One region of the Streptomyces sp. NPDC006516 genome, then DNA from elsewhere that is predicted to be linked to it. Evidence: riboswitches for the same ligand, from Rfam matches in the RefSeq annotation. Region 1 holds a riboswitch; the other holds the start of a gene.
What was found. Region 1 has a riboswitch for glycine ahead of gcvT (glycine cleavage system aminomethyltransferase GcvT). Riboswitches for the same ligand answer to the same signal wherever they lie in the genome.
Positions count from the first base shown of each region.

Region 2: it holds a riboswitch for glycine, as region 1 does, so the genes downstream of both, gcvP (aminomethyl-transferring glycine dehydrogenase) here and gcvT (glycine cleavage system aminomethyltransferase GcvT) in region 1, are expected to answer to the same signal.

Region 1 is NZ_JBEXPD010000002.1:1,173,100-1,180,819, forward strand. It holds gene ABZY45_RS11500 (L-serine ammonia-lyase) at 1-31, opposite strand, end outside; gene glyA (serine hydroxymethyltransferase) at 189-1,448, opposite strand; gene gcvH (glycine cleavage system protein GcvH) at 1,467-1,844, opposite strand; gene gcvT (glycine cleavage system aminomethyltransferase GcvT) at 1,934-3,061, opposite strand; glycine riboswitch at 3,227-3,324, opposite strand; gene ABZY45_RS11520 (AAA family ATPase) at 3,498-4,187, shown strand; gene ABZY45_RS11525 (enhanced serine sensitivity protein SseB) at 4,427-5,197, shown strand; gene ABZY45_RS11530 (enhanced serine sensitivity protein SseB C-terminal domain-containing protein) at 5,433-6,185, shown strand; gene ABZY45_RS11535 (ABC transporter permease) at 6,572-7,564, shown strand; gene ABZY45_RS11540 (ABC transporter substrate-binding protein) at 7,613-7,720, shown strand, end outside.
Region 2 is NZ_JBEXPD010000024.1:5,402-13,121, forward strand. It holds gene ABZY45_RS34355 (DUF881 domain-containing protein) at 1-223, shown strand, start outside; gene ABZY45_RS34360 (FHA domain-containing protein) at 414-1,202, shown strand; gene ABZY45_RS34365 (MerR family transcriptional regulator) at 1,220-1,966, shown strand; gene ABZY45_RS34370 (bifunctional nuclease family protein) at 2,020-2,493, shown strand; gene ABZY45_RS34375 (MerR family transcriptional regulator) at 2,662-3,279, shown strand; gene ABZY45_RS34380 (DNA polymerase IV) at 3,355-4,815, shown strand; gene ABZY45_RS34385 (PRC-barrel domain-containing protein) at 4,737-5,108, opposite strand; glycine riboswitch at 5,242-5,337, shown strand; gene gcvP (aminomethyl-transferring glycine dehydrogenase) at 5,532-7,720, shown strand, end outside.

The DNA.
Region 1 (7,720 bases):
CCGAGAAGAGGTCGAAGACCGAGAGGGCCACGGGGGTACTCCTAAGGCGTTGGTGGACGTCGTTGTCCGCCCGGGTGGTGCGGGACGGGCCGGGTGGGCCCGGGAACGCGGGGCAAAGGGGTGGGGGCACCACGCTCACTGTGTTCAGTGTGCGTGGTGCCCCCACCCTGTGTGCAAACTGCGGGTGACTACTTGAGGCCGGGGTACAGCGGGAACTTCTCGGCCAGCGCGGTCACGCGGGCCTTGAGGGCCTCCGCGTCGTACGTGGGCTTCAGCGCTGCCGCGATGATCTCGGCGACCTCGGTGAAGTCCTCGGCCTGGAAGCCGCGGGTGGCCAGCGCCGGCGTGCCGATGCGCAGGCCGGAGGTGACCATCGGGGGCCGCGGGTCGTTCGGGATGGCGTTCCGGTTGACCGTGATGCCCAGCTCGTGGAGCCGGTCCTCGGCCTGCTGGCCGTCCAGCTCGGAGTTGCGCAGGTCGACCAGGACCAGGTGGACGTCCGTACCGCCGGAGAGCACGGAGACGCCCACCTCGGTCACGTCCGGCTGCACCAGGCGCTCGGCCAGGATGCGGGCACCGTCCAGGGTCCGCTGCTGGCGCTCCTTGAACTCCTCGCCCGCCGCCACCTTGAAGGAGACGGCCTTGGCCGCGATCACGTGCTCCAGCGGACCCCCCTGCTGACCGGGGAAGACCGCGGAGTTGATCTTCTTCGCGAGCTCCTGCGTCGAGAGGATCACGCCACCGCGCGGACCGCCGAGGGTCTTGTGCGTGGTGGTCGTGACGACGTGGGCGTGCGGCACCGGGTTGGGGTGCAGACCCGCGGCGACCAGGCCCGCGAAGTGCGCCATGTCGACCATCAGGTACGCGCCGACCTCGTCCGCGATGCGGCGGAAGGCGGCGAAGTCCAGCTGGCGCGGGTAGGCCGACCAGCCGGCCACGATGAGCTTCGGCTTCGACTCCTTGGCGAGGCGCTCGACCTCGGCCATGTCCACGACACCGGTGTCGTCGACGTGGTACGGGACCACGTTGTAGAGCTTGCCGGAGAAGTTGATCTTCATGCCGTGGGTCAGGTGACCGCCGTGAGCCAGGTTCAGACCCATGATCGTGTCGCCCGGCTTCAGCAGCGCGAACATCGCGGCGGCGTTGGCCTGCGCACCTGAGTGCGGCTGGACGTTCGCGGCCTCGGCGCCGAAGAGCGCCTTGATGCGGTCGATCGCGATCTGCTCGACCACGTCGACGTGCTCGCAGCCACCGTAGTAACGGCGGCCGGGGTAGCCCTCGGCGTACTTGTTCGTGAGGACGGAGCCCTGCGCCTCCATGACCGCGACCGGAGCGAAGTTCTCCGAGGCGATCATCTCGAGGGTGGACTGCTGGCGGTGGAGCTCGGCGTCGACGGCGGCGGCGACGTCCGGGTCCAGCTCGTGGAGGGAGGAGTTGAGAAGCGACATCAGTGGGTCCCTTGGGTCTCAGTTGCCGGAGAACGCGGTGTACTCGTCGGCGGAGAGAAGGTCGTTCGGCTCCTCCGCGACGCGCACCTTGAACAGCCAGCCGCCCTCGAAGGGGGCGGAGTTCACCAGCGACGGGTCGTCCACGACGTCCTGGTTCGCCGCGGTCACCTCGCCGGACACCGGCGAGTACAGGTCGCTGACCGACTTGGTCGACTCCAGCTCCCCGCAGGTCTCGCCCGCGGTCACCGTGTCACCGACCTCCGGGAGCTGGGCGTAGACGACGTCGCCGAGCGCGTTGGCCGCGTACTCGGTGATACCGACCGTGGCCACGCCGTCCTCGACGGCCGACAGCCACTCGTGCTCCTTGCTGTACCGCAGCTGCTGGGGGTTGCTCATGACCTGAATTCTCCTGTACGCGGGGGAGTGCTGATGAACGGTGGTCTTACGGTGTGAGACACGACTGCGTCACGTGCGCGGGCGCGGTGTCACTTACGGCGCTGGTAGAACGGCAGCGCGACGACCTCGTAGGGCTCGTGCGTGCCCCGGATGTCGACCGCGACACCCTCGGTGCCGGGCGCGGCGTGCGCGGCGTCCACGTACGCCATGGCGATCGGCTTGCCCAGGGTCGGGGACGGGGCCCCGGAGGTGACCTCGCCGACGACCTCCCCGCCGGCCACGACCTGGAAACCGGCGCGCGGCACCCGGCGGCCCATGGCGACCAGGCCGACGAGCTTGCGGGGCGGGGCGGTCTCGGCGCGCCGGGCGGCGGCGAGCAGCGCCTCGCGCCCGACGAAGTCGCCCTCCTTCTCGAACTTCACGACCCTGCCGAGGCCGGCGTCGAACGGCGTCAGCGCGGTGGTCAGCTCGTGCCCGTACAGCGGCATGCCCGCCTCCAGGCGCAGCGTGTCCCGGCAGGAGAGCCCGCAGGGGATCAGGCCGTACGGCGCTCCGGCCTCCGTCAGGGCCTTCCACAGCTGCTCGGCGTGGCCGGGGGCGACGAAGAGCTCGAAGCCGTCCTCGCCCGTGTAGCCGGTGCGGGCGATGAGCGCGGGCACACCGGCGACCGTTCCGGGGAGCCCGGCGTAGTACTTCAGTCCGTCCAGGTCGGCGTCCGTGACCGACTTGAGTACGGCGGGGGAGTCGGGGCCCTGGACGGCGATCAGCGCGTAGGCGTCGCGGTCGTCCCGCACCTGGGCGTCGAAACCGGCGACTCGCTCGGTGAGGGTGTCGAGGACGAGCTGGGCGTTGCCCGCGTTGGCGACCACCATGTACTCGTCGCCGGCCAGCCGGTAGACGATCAGGTCGTCCAGGATTCCGCCGTCCTGCGCGACGATCATCGTGTAGCGGGCCCGGCCCTCGCCGACGGTGGCGATGTTGCCCACCAGGGCGTAGCTCAGGAAGGCCGCGGCCTGCGGACCGGTGACGGTGATCTCGCCCATGTGCGACAGGTCGAACAGTCCGGCCCGGGTGCGCACGGCGTTGTGCTCGTCGCGCTCGCTGGCGTACCGCAGCGGCATGTCCCAGCCGGCGAAGTCGGTCATGGTCGCGCCCAGGGACCGGTGCAGGGCGTCGAGGGCGGTCTGGCGGGGGGCGGCGCTCGGGGCAGTGCTCATGGACATGGCTCCAGGGCATGACGACAGGGGATTTCCCTCCCCATCTGTCATCGGAACCTGAGAGGTTCGCCGAGAGCCCCTGAAAGGGTCCTGGAGGGGGCATCCCCTTCAGGGTCGGCTTGCACCTTGGGTGGAGCCGCGAAGCGGCCCGCTTTTCAGATCTGCCTCATCCACGCGGTACGGGGCCTGAGAGATTCAAGGGAGGAACTTGCTCCTTCGGCGCCCGGCGCACACGGTGTCCGGGACTCTCCCGCGCGGATTCAAACGGCCGGTATGCAGTTGGCGGGGTCATCATCGCACGCATTGCGGGAGAGTGGGGCGATCAGGTCCGCACGGGTGCGGGTCCCGACACGTGCGACCGGAAGCGGTTGTGCCGCATTACCTTTTCTTTACACTTCTTGGGCAGGTCAGTGGGTCACTCGGCAGGGGGAAGACGATGACGTTGCAGCGTTACGCGGCGACCGCGGGGGCGGCGCGCGGTGCGATGCCCCAGCAGCCGGGCGCACCCGCCCGGGAGCTGGGGGGCGGGCCGGCTCCGGTGGTGCGTGATCTGCGGGGCGGAGGCGCTCGCGGCCCGACCGTCCTGGACTTCGCGGCGGGTGACGTGGTCGTGGTCTCGGGTCTGCCCGGCAGCGGGAAGTCGACGCTGATCCGGCGGGCGGTGCAGGGGCACGCGATCGACTCCCAGGACACCCGGGACCGCTGGGCCGCAACCCTGCCCGCCTTACTCCCGTACGCGCTCTACCGCCCGCTGGTGCGTGCGGCGCACTACGCAGGGCTGTGGCGGGCCCTGCGCTCGGGCGCCTCGGTCGTCGTCCACGACTGCGGGACGCAGGCCTGGGTGCGGCGCTGGCTCGCGCGTGAGGCCCGGCGCCGGGGCAGGACCCTGCACCTCGTGCTGCTCGACGTCACCCCGCAGGTGGCCCGGCAGGGCCAGCGGGAGCGTGGGCGCGGTGTGTCCGGATACGCCTTCGCCCGTCACCGGCGCGCGGTGGGCAGGCTGCTGCGCGACACCGAGCGGGGTCTGCTGCCTCCTGGGTGCGCGTCGGCGGTGCTGATCGACCGGGAGACCGCCGGGGCGATCCGGCGGATCTCGTTCCCGGAGGCGCGTTCGGGGCAGGAGTAGGGACGACGGACCGGAGGAGCCGGTCCGGGCGTCCGTGGCGAGGGTCCACAGCGGCCCGCGGTGAGTGCCCCGGGCGTCACCGTTCGCATACGCACAGTTCGCGGTGGTCCGGCCACCTGTCCGCGATCCGGACGGTACGCGGGGGCCGGGCGGGGCTCCGGCCTGCGGCACTGCGGGCGAGGCGTGAGCCGGTCTAAGGTTTCTGCCGCACCGCATGGCGAGAAAAGGACTCAGACACCGTGGACATTCCGGCCCAGGCGCCGCCCCATCCGTCGCAGGGATGGCCGGCCAACGAGCTCGAAGAAGTGCTCACCGCCTCGCTCGGCGTCCCCGGAGCGGCCGGCCGGCTGATCGAGGTGCTCGGCCGCAGCCAGATCTGGGTGCCCCTCCCCAACGGCGGCGGCCCGGACAGCCCCGACCTCGACCTGCCGACCGTCGACATCGGCGGCGCCGCCTTCGTCCCCGTCTTCAGTTCCGAGGGGCAGTTCCTCCAGTGCGTCGGCTCCCACCTCTCCTTCACCATCGCGCCCGCGCGCGAGTTCGCCCGCGGGCTGCCGCCGCAGCTCGGCATCGCGGTGAACCCGGGCGGCGCGGTCGGCGTGCCCCTTCCGCCGCCCGCCGTGGCCGAGCTCTGCCGGGCCGGGCGCACACCGCTGGACGGCCCCGCGAGCGGCGGCCGGGTGCGGCTGTACGAGCCGGACTGGAAGGAGGACCCGGTCGACTTCCTCGCCGCGGTGTCCGCCGAGTTCCAGGACACCGGCGTGGTGAGCACGGCGCGCAGGGCGCTGGCCAGCATCGAGGGCGACAGCCCCGTCCTGTTCGTCGGCGTCGAGTTCGCCACCTGGGAGGGCGCGGGGCAGAGCGCCCCGATGGAGGCCCTCGGCCGCGCGCTGGGCCGGATACAGGTGCCCTGGCCGGTCAATCTCGTCCTGCTGGACGTGGCGCAGGACCCGGTCGGCGACTGGATGCTGGAAAAGGTACGCCCGTTCTACCGGCGCGAGGGCCACTGACGGCTGGGGCCCACACCGCCACGTGGCGCCCGGAAGGTGTCCGAGGCGGCGCATAAGCTGGTTGGATGACGAGGCCGCCCCGTGTGCCCGGGAGCGGGACGACAGCACCGCGAAGCATGCTTCAACAGCGGATCGAAGAGGGGCGGGACCCAGGGTGAGTGCGTCAGGCACGGGGGCGGCCGACGGGGTCTCCCCTGTTCGGGCGGAGCCGAGGGCTCGGGAAGACGTCGAGCACCTGCTGCGTCAGGTGACACCCGGGCGCCTCGACACCTACGAGGCGCTGCTGCGATCCCTGGCGGAGGGCCAGGTCTGGATGCTGCTCTGGCACGGGACGGCGGGTGCCCCCGACGCCCAGTACGGCAACATGGAGGTTGATGGCCTGGGTTACGCCCCGTGCGTGACCTCCGCGCAGGAGCTCTCGGCGAGCGGCTGGAACAGGGCCCACGAGGTCACCACGGGCCGCGACATCGCCAGGGCGCTCTTCCCCGACCGCTGGGGCATCTGGCTCAACCCGCACGCCCCCGGTGGCGGCGTCGGCATCCCCTGGCTGGACCTGCGGCGCATCGCCACCGGTCTCGACCGGATGCCCGCGGGGCCGCTGCGGCTCACCGAACCCGCCATCGAGATCCCGCAGTTCTACGCCCTGCTGTCGCAGAACGCCCACCGCACCCCCGCCGTCAGGGCGCTCCGCCGGGCCTGGGTGCAGCCCGCGCTCGGCGTCCCGTACCTCGCGATCGGGCTCGACCTCTACGACACGGGGCGGCCGTCCGTCGACGCGGTCCGGGCGATGATGCGGCAGTCGATCGGGGCCGTTCCCGACGGGCTGCCCGTCTCCACGGTCTCGATGTCCGACGAGTACGACCCCGTCGCGATGTGGCTCCAGGCCAACTCCCGGCCGTTCTACGACCGCGAGGCGCACGCCCAGGCACCCGCCGTCCCCGGCTACGGCTACCCGCCCCCCACCGGCCAGGCTCCGCACGCCTACTGACCGCCCGTCGGCGCGGTCGCCGGCGTCGGCGGAAGAGCGGGTGTCCACAGGGCGCACGGTCAATTGATGACCTGATCAGCACAGTTGGGTGCCATGTCCGGTATAGCGGATTAGTGACCGAGAGGTCCGCTCAGCAAGCACGGCTGTCCGGATAACGGAAGCCCCTTGGCAGCATCACGTTTGAGCAAACATTCCCCGTCAGGTCTGGCGGGTGATCGCAAAGTGGTTGAAGACTCCACACAGCAGGTGGTTCCCTGCCCGGCGCAGCCCTCTTTCAAACAGGGCCCGTTCGGCCGCACACCACCACTTGTGTCACGTTCTGTACGAGCCGCTACAGCGGCGGTCACAGGCCGGCCATCCGCCGGCCGAGAGGGGTCTCCAGCGCAATGACGGCACCGATCGAGACCACCGGGGCGGATGCGCGGCCCGAAACGGTGCTGGAAGGCGCCGGGCGCAAGGAGATCGAGGGCCGTTCGCTCGGCCGGATCGCCTGGACCCGCTTCAAGCGGGACAAGGCCGCGATGGCCGGTGGCATCGTTGTCGTGCTGCTGATCCTCACCGCCGTCCTGTCCAAGCCGCTCCAGTCGCTCCTCGGGCTCGACCCCAACGCGTTCAACCAGAGCCTGGTCGACCCCGTCATGCTGGCGCCCAAGGGCGCCCTGGGCGGCATCAGTTGGGACCACCCCCTCGGCGTGGAACCGCAGACCGGACGCGACATCCTGGCCCGCATCCTCGAAGGTTCCTGGGTCTCCCTGGTCGTCGCCGTCGGCTCCACCCTGCTGTCCGTCGTGATCGGCGTCGTCATGGGTGTCGTCGCCGGTTTCTACGGCGGCTGGGTCGACAGCTTCATCAGCCGCCTGATGGACACCTTCCTCGCCTTCCCGCTGCTCCTCTTCGCGATCTCCATCTCCGCCTCCCTGCAGGGCAACGCCTTCGGGATGGAAGGGCTCACGCTGCGGATCGCGGTCCTCATCTTCGTGATCGGCTTCTTCAGCTGGCCCTACATCGGCCGTATCGTCCGCGCGCAGACCCTGTCGCTGCGCGAGCGTGAGTTCGTCGAGGCGGCCAGGTCGCTCGGCGCCCGCGGACCGTTCATCCTGTTCCGCGAGCTGCTGCCGAACCTGATCGCGCCGATCCTCGTGTACGCGACGCTGCTGATCCCCACGAACATCCTCTTCGAGGCCTCCCTGTCGTTCCTCGGCGTCGGTATCGCTCCGCCGCAGGCGTCATGGGGCGGCATGCTCACCCAGGCGGTCGACCTCTACGAGGTGGACCCGATGTTCATGGTCATCCCCGGCATGGCGATCTTCATCACCGTGCTGGCCTTCAATCTGCTGGGGGACGGGCTGCGTGACGCACTCGACCCTCGTGGCAAGTAATCGCGGCAGGCAGTGCCGCACCGGACTAGCGAGGGGGCTTTCCTCAGCATGCAGAACAGAAAGACAGCAGCGGCCATAGCCGTGGCCGTAGCGGTGTCGCTCGGCGCATCGGCGTGCAGCAGCAGTGACTCGGGCGGTGACAGCAACGGCGGTGGG
Region 2 (7,720 bases), on a different contig from region 1:
GGGAGAGTTGAAGGTGGACGGCAAGAAGATCGAGGCTCCGTACGAGTTCGAGGTCATCGGCAAGCCGCAGGACCTCGAGCCGGCTCTGAACATCCCCGGCGGCGTGGTGCAGACGCTGGAGAAGGAGCAGGCCACGGCGGAGGTGACGCGTGCCGACGACATCGTCGTGGACGCCTTGCGACCGGCGGAGCAGCCTGACTACGCTCGGTCGTCGCCCCAGTGAGGCAGGGGCGCGCAGCGCTCGAAGGACACCGGTTCGAGCTTGCGGGGGGTCGGCGCAACGGATCGGTGACGCGTGGTGGAAACTGTCGGGTGGATACGGACGTTGTGAAGATGTCCGGGTCGGCAGGTGTGTTCATTCAGGGTTCGTCCTGCCCCACGGGCGGGTCTATTTCGGTCAAGGGGAAACGCCCGTGAAGTTGTTTGCGAAGTTGTTCGGAAAGAGTGCTCGCGAGGACAGCAACAGCGCTGCCCGCCATCGCGCCCCGCGTCAGGGTCAGGGCGCCGAGGAGCAGGGCACGGAGCGCCCGCTCTTCCGCGATGAGGTGCCGGGATCCGCCGGCGGGTCCGGCGCGTCGTCTGTTGACCCTGCCGGTGCCGGACGCATAGGTTTCGGGGAACCATCAACCTCAAGTACGGGTGGAGGGTTCGCCCCCGCTCCGGAGGGCTCGTCCATGCCGGTCTGCAGCAGGTGCGGGCATCACAATGCCGAGGCCAGTCGTTTCTGTTCCAACTGCGGCGCGCCGCTGAGGGGCGGAATTCCCGAGCGTGCCTCGGAGACCACCTCGACCATCTCCATCTCCGGCATCGAGGCCTACGAGTCCGAGGTGACAGGGCAGACCGCCCTCCCCTCGCTCTCCCCGGAGGCCCAGGCCGCGGTCGACGCCCTGCCCGCCGGTTCGGCGCTGCTGGTCGTGCGCCGGGGCCCGAACTCCGGCAGCCGGTTCCTGCTGGACAGCGACCTCACGACGGCCGGCCGCCACCCGCAGAGCGACATCTTCCTCGACGACGTGACCGTGTCGCGGCGTCATGTGGAGTTCCGCAGGAATCCGGACGGTAGTTTCACCGTGGGCGACGTCGGCAGCCTCAACGGCACCTACGTCAACCGCGAGCGCATCGATTCCGTCGCGCTGTCCAACGGCGACGAAGTCCAGATCGGCAAGTACCGACTGGTCTTCTACGCGAGCCAGCGGGGCGTGTGACCCCTCAGGGAAGGTCCATGCTGCGAACACCGACAGGCGGTGCCGGTCACGGCACCGCCGCCGCGGGCGAACGCCCGATGAGCATCGGCACGGTGCTCATCCAGCTGCGCGACGAGTTTCCCGAAGTCACCATCTCCAAGATCCGCTTCCTGGAGACGGAGGGGCTCATCGAGCCCCAGCGCACGCCCTCGGGCTACCGGAAGTTCAGTACGGCCGACGTCGAGCGGCTGGCGCAGGTCCTGCGCATGCAGCGGGACCACTATCTGCCGCTCAAGGTCATCCGCGAGCACCTCGAGGCCCTGGCCCGAGGCGAGCAGGCCGCGCTGCCGTCCGACGGCGCGCAGGGCGAGCTTGCCGACGGCCGTTGGGACCAGCCGCAGGGTGGGGGCGCCACAGCGGCCCGTATCGGCCGCCAGGAGCTCCTCGCCGCCGCCGACGTCACCGAGGAGCAGCTCGAGGAGTGGGAGTCGTACGGGCTCCTCGTGCCCGCGTCCGGGGGAAGCTACGACGCCGAGGCGGTGACCGTGGCGCGGCTGGTCGCGGACCTCGGCCGCTTCGGACTGGAACCCCGGCACCTGCGTGCCGTCAAAGCCGCTGCCGAGCGCGAGGCGGGGCTGGTCGAGCAGGTGGTCGCGCCCCTGCGTCGGCACAGGAATCCGCAGACCAGAGCCCATGCGGAGGCCACGGCCAGGGAGCTCGCCGAGCTCTCCGTGCGCCTTCACGCGGCGCTCGTGCAGAGTGCCCTGAAGGTGACCTTCCACTGACCTCGGGGGTGCCCGACTATCCAAACCAGGCGGGCACGTCCTAGGGTTGCTGTGTGAACGAGCTCGACGTTGTGGGTGTCCGGGTGGAAATGCCCTCCAACCAACCGATCGTGCTCCTGCGTGAAGTGGGAGGCGACCGGTACCTCCCTATCTGGATCGGCCCTGGGGAAGCGACCGCGATCGCCTTCGCCCAGCAGGGCATGGCTCCGGCCAGGCCGCTGACCCATGATCTCTTCAAGGATGTGCTCGAGGCTGTCGGCCAGGAGCTCACCGAGGTCCGCATCACGGACCTCAGAGAAGGGGTCTTCTACGCGGAGCTGGTCTTTGCCAGCGGGGTCGAGGTGAGCGCGCGTCCGTCCGACGCCATAGCGCTCGCCCTGCGCACCGGCACGCCGATCTACGGCAGTGACGGGGTGCTCGACGACGCCGGCATCGCGATTCCGGACGAGCAGGAGGACGAGGTGGAGAAGTTCCGCGAATTCCTCGACCAGATCTCGCCGGAGGACTTCGGTACCAACAGCCAGTGACCGCCCCGCAGGGGTGGCGTCAGCGCATCCGGCAAGCCGTTCCCGTAAACCGGTCACGGGAAACCACCCTCAGGGTGATTATCACTCGGCGTGCCGAGTGTGGCGATCGTTGACGCACCCCTGGTGACTGCCTACCTTCGAGATGGCAGGTCAAGGACGGAGGTCGGCGTGAGAAGCAGCGGCGACGGTACGGCTGCGGGTGGGCCTTACCGGCAGCATGGCAGTGCGGCCGACCACTCCATCAGACAGCCGGTTCAGCCGGCGGTGGTGGCAGCGGACGGTATGGCAGCGGCGGCTGACATCGGCTATCGGGGGCCGACAGCATGCGCTGCGGCCGGTATCACCTACCGGCAGCTCGACTACTGGGCGCGGACGGGGCTGGTCGAGCCGAGCGTGCGCCCGGCCTACGGGTCGGGGACGCAACGTCTCTACAGCTTCCGGGACGTGGTCCTCCTCAAGATCGTGAAGCGGTTCCTGGACACGGGGGTCGCTCTGCAGAACATCCGCACCACAGTCCAGCACCTCCGGGCACGCGGATTCACCGATCTCGAGCGCATGACCCTGATGAGTGACGGGGCCACGGTCTACGAGTGCTCCTCGCCCGACGAGGTCGTGAATCTTCTCCAGGGGGGCCAAGGCGTCTTCGGTATCGCCGTGGGCGTCGTGTGGCGAGATGTCGACGCCGCGCTCTCCCAGCTCCACGGAGAGCGGATCGACACCGGCGAGACTCTCGTCGGGCACAATCCCGCCGACGAACTGGCACGGCGCCGCAACCGCGCGGGCTGAGCCGGCCATGCCCTCCGCCCCGGCGAACGCGTCGGGCGGAGCGGTTGTCAGTGGCGTAGGGCAGCATCTGTCCGTGTGAGAGCCGCGCCCACGATTCTGCATCTGGACATGGATGCCTTCTACGCCTCTGCCGAGCAGGCGGCGAAGCCCAGCCTGCGCGGTAAGCCGGTGGTGGTCGGCGGCCTGGGGATGCGCGGGGTCGTCGCAACCGCCTCGTACGAGGCCCGCCGTCTCGGCGTCCATTCGGCGATGCCGATGGCCCAGGCGCGGCGGCTGGCGCCCAATGCGGCCTACCTCGTCCCGCGGTTCGCTCTCTACCGGGCGGTCAGCGACCAGGTGATGGAGCTGCTCGCGCGGCTGTCACCGCTCGTCGAGCCACTCAGCCTGGACGAGGCGTTCGTGGACCTGGAGGCCGGCGGGGTGGCGGACGACTCCGCGTCCGCCCGTGCGATCGGGCAGCAGCTGCGTACGGTGATCAGGGCCGTCACCGGGCTCAGTGGCTCCGTCGGGCTCGCCGGGTCCAAGATGCTGGCCAAGATCGCCTCCGAGGAGGCGAAGCCGGACGGGCTGCTGCTCATCGAACCGGGAACCGAGCGGGAGCTCCTCGCGCCCATGTCCGTGCGCACCCTCCCCGGGGTGGGGCCCGCCACCGGCGACCACCTCCGCCGCGCCGGCATGACCGTCGTCGACGACCTCGCACAGGCGGGCGAGGCGGAGCTCGTGCGCCTGCTGGGCAAGGCGCACGGCGTGGCCTTGCACCGGATGGCCCAGGGCCACGACGACCGGCCCGTCGTCGCGGAACGGGACGCCAAGTCCGTTTCTGTCGAGGACACCTTCGACGTGGACCTGCACGACCGTGTGCGCGTCAGGAGCGAGGTGGAGCGGCTGGCGGAGCGCTGCGTGGGACGGCTGAGGGGCGCGGGGCGCTCGGGGCGCACCGTCGTCCTCAAGGTGCGCCGCTACGACTTCTCCACGCTCACACGGTCCGAGACCCTGCGCGGCCCCACGGACGACCCCACGGTCGTCAAGGAGGCCGCGGCGAGGCTCCTGGAGGGCGTCGACACCACCGGGGGAGTGCGGTTGCTCGGAGTCGGCGTCACGGGACTGGCGGACTTCACGCAGGAAGACCTCTTCGCTCAGGCCGCGGAGGCGGAGCACGCCGCAGAGGAGGCAGCGGCTGAAGCCACGGCCGATGCCACCCCTGACGCGCTGCCCGTCCCGGCGGCGGAGACGGTCGAGGGGGGTGCCGAACAGCCTGCCGTCCGGCGCTGGTCCGCCGGGCACGACGTCCGGCACGAGATCCACGGCCACGGATGGGTCCAGGGCAGCGGCGTGGGCCGGGTGACGGTGCGATTCGAGGAACCGTGGTCGCCGCCCGGCCGCGTGCGGACGTTCCGCATCGACGATCCGCAGCTGGAGCCGGTGGATCCCCTGCCCCTGGTGCGGGAGCCGCCCGACTACTCCTCCTGGCCGGCCAGCCTGCCGAAGTCCCGGTCCGGGACCGGCCCGGCCGACGGGGCGGAGTCCAGCCCGTAATGGCGGTAGAGCTGCAGTTCCTGTTCGGGCGAGAGGTGACGGCCGACCCCGAAGTCGGGCGCGTCCTTGATCAGGGCCCGGTCGAAGGGGATCAGCAGCGCGCCGTCGACGAACTCGCTCGGCTCCAGCGGGACGAACGCGTCCCTGGTGAAGAGACCGGTGCGCACGGCGGCCCACTCCGGTACTCCGGTGGCGTCGTCGAGATACACCTCGTCCACCGTCCCGATCTTGGCACCTCGACGGTCGAAGGCCTTGCGGCCGATCAGGCTGCGCGGATCGATGTCGGTCTGCACGGTGCCTCCCACTGGTCACAACTGCATCAGGGTGGTCGCAAGCGCTCCACAGGCTCTACGAAAGGCCAGATCCGGGGCATCGGCCACTCGAGACGGCCCTCTCCTGCCCCGCTGGTAGTCTGGAACCGGCTGCTGACCCCGTGCGGGAGAGTCCTCCGGAGCGATCCGGAGGCGCCGAAGGAGCAACTCCTCCCCGGAATCTCTCAGGCCCCCGTACCGCACGGACGAGGTCACTCTGGAAAGCAGGGCGGAATCCGTGCGGCACGCGCCGCGGCGGGCGCCGCCCTCACCGACGGTGAAAGCCGGCACGCCCCCCGGGCGCGCCGGTGAAGCTCTCAGGTCGAGATGACAGATGGGGAGGCCGTACGGGCAGCCACGCCGTGGCGCCCCTCGCAGGTCGTGGCAGACCAGGAGGCCTCCATCATGACCCCCCGTCGCACTCCGCTCTCCCAGCTGGAGCAGGGCATCCCCTTCGAGCAGCGCCACATCGGTCCCGATGCCGAGGCTCAGGCGAAGATGCTCGCCCAGGTCGGTTACGGCTCCCTCGACGAGCTGACCGCCGCCGCCGTGCCCGACGTGATCAGGAGCACCGAGGCGCTGAACCTCCCGGAGGCGCGTACCGAGGCCGAGGTCCTGGCCGAGCTGCGCAGCCTCGCCGACCGTAACCAGGTACTGACCCCGATGATCGGGCTCGGCTACTACGGCACGTTCACGCCGCCGGTGATCCTGCGCAACGTCATGGAGAACCCCGCCTGGTACACGGCCTACACCCCGTACCAGCCCGAGATCTCCCAGGGGCGGCTCGAGGCCCTCCTGAACTTCCAGACCATGGTCGCCGACCTCACCGGCCTGCCGACCTCGGGAGCCTCGCTTCTCGACGAGGGCACGGCAGCGGCCGAGGCGATGGCCCTGGCACGGCGTGTCGGCAAGGTGAAGGACGGTGTCTTCCTGGTCGACGCCGACACGCTGCCGCAGACGGTCGCCGTGATCGAGACCCGCGCCGAGCCGACCGGGGTCGAGGTCGTCGTCGCCGATCTCACCGACGGCATCCCGGCCGAGGTCGCCGAGCGGGGTGTCTTCGGCGTGCTGCTCCAGTACCCCGGGGCCTCGGGCGCGGTCCGCGACATCAAGCCCGTCATCGAGCAGGCGCACGAACTGGGCGCGATCGTGTCCGTCGCCGCCGACCTCCTGGCCCTGACGCTGCTCACCTCGCCCGGCGAGCTGGGCGCGGACATCGCCGTAGGAACCACGCAGCGCTTCGGTGTCCCGATGGGCTTCGGCGGACCGCACGCCGGCTTCATGGCGGTGCGCGAGAAGTTCGCCCGCAGCCTGCCCGGCCGCCTCGTCGGCGTCTCCGTCGACGCGGACGGCAACAAGGCCTACCGCCTGGCCCTGCAGACCCGTGAGCAGCACATCCGGCGCGAGAAGGCCACCAGCAACATCTGCACCGCCCAGGTGCTGCTCGCCGTCATGGCCGGGATGTACGCCGTCTACCACGGGCCGGACGGACTGCGGACCATCGCCCGGCGCACGCACCGCTTCGCCGCCATCCTGGCCGAGGGGCTGCGGTCCTCCGGTCTCGACGTCGTGCACGGCGCCTACTTCGACACCCTCACCGTCCGCGTGCCGGGTGGCGCGGCCGACGTGGTCACCGGGGCGCGGGAGCGTGGGGTCAACCTCCGGCTGGTCGACGCCGACCACGTCTCCGTGGCCTGCGACGAGACCACCACCCGCGCGTGTGTCGCCGCCGTCTGGGCCGCTTTCGGCGCCGACGGTGACATCGAGGTGCTGGACGCCGAGACGGCCGACGCGCTGCCCGAGGGACTGCTGCGGACCGACGCCGTCCTCACCCACCCGGTCTTCCACCAGCACCGCTCCGAGACGGCGATGCTGCGCTACCTGCGCCGGCTCGCCGACCGTGACTACGCGCTGGACCGCGGCATGATCCCGCTCGGCTCCTGCACCATGAAGCTCAACGCCACCGCCGAGATGGAGTCGATCACCTGGCCCGAGTTCGGCGCGCTGCACCCCTTCGCGCCCGCCGAGCAGGCACAGGGCTTCCTCACCCTCATCCGGGAGCTGGAGGAGCGCCTCGCCGAGGTCACCGGCTACGACGCCGTCTCGATCCAGCCCAACGCGGGCTCGCAGGGCGAGTTCGCCGGTCTTCTGGCCGTGCGTGCGTACCACCGGGCCAACGGGGACCACGCCCGTACGGTCTGCCTGATCCCGTCCTCCGCGCACGGCACCAACGCGGCGAGCGCCGTGATGGCCGGCATGAAGGTCGTCGTCGTGAAGACCGCCGAGGACGGGGAGGTCGACATAGAGGACCTCCGGGCCAAGATCGCGCAGCACCGCGACGAGCTCGCCGTCCTGATGATCACCTACCCGTCCACGCACGGTGTCTTCGAGGAGCACGTCGCCGACATCTGCGGCGAGGTGCACGACGCGGGCGGCCAGGTGTACGTGGACGGCGCCAACCTCAACGCCCTCGTCGGCCTCGCGAAGCCGGGTCACTTCGGCGGCGACGTCTCCCACCTCAACCTGCACAAGACCTTCTGCATCCCGCACGGCGGCGGTGGCCCGGGTGTGGGCCCGGTCGGCGTACGCGCGCA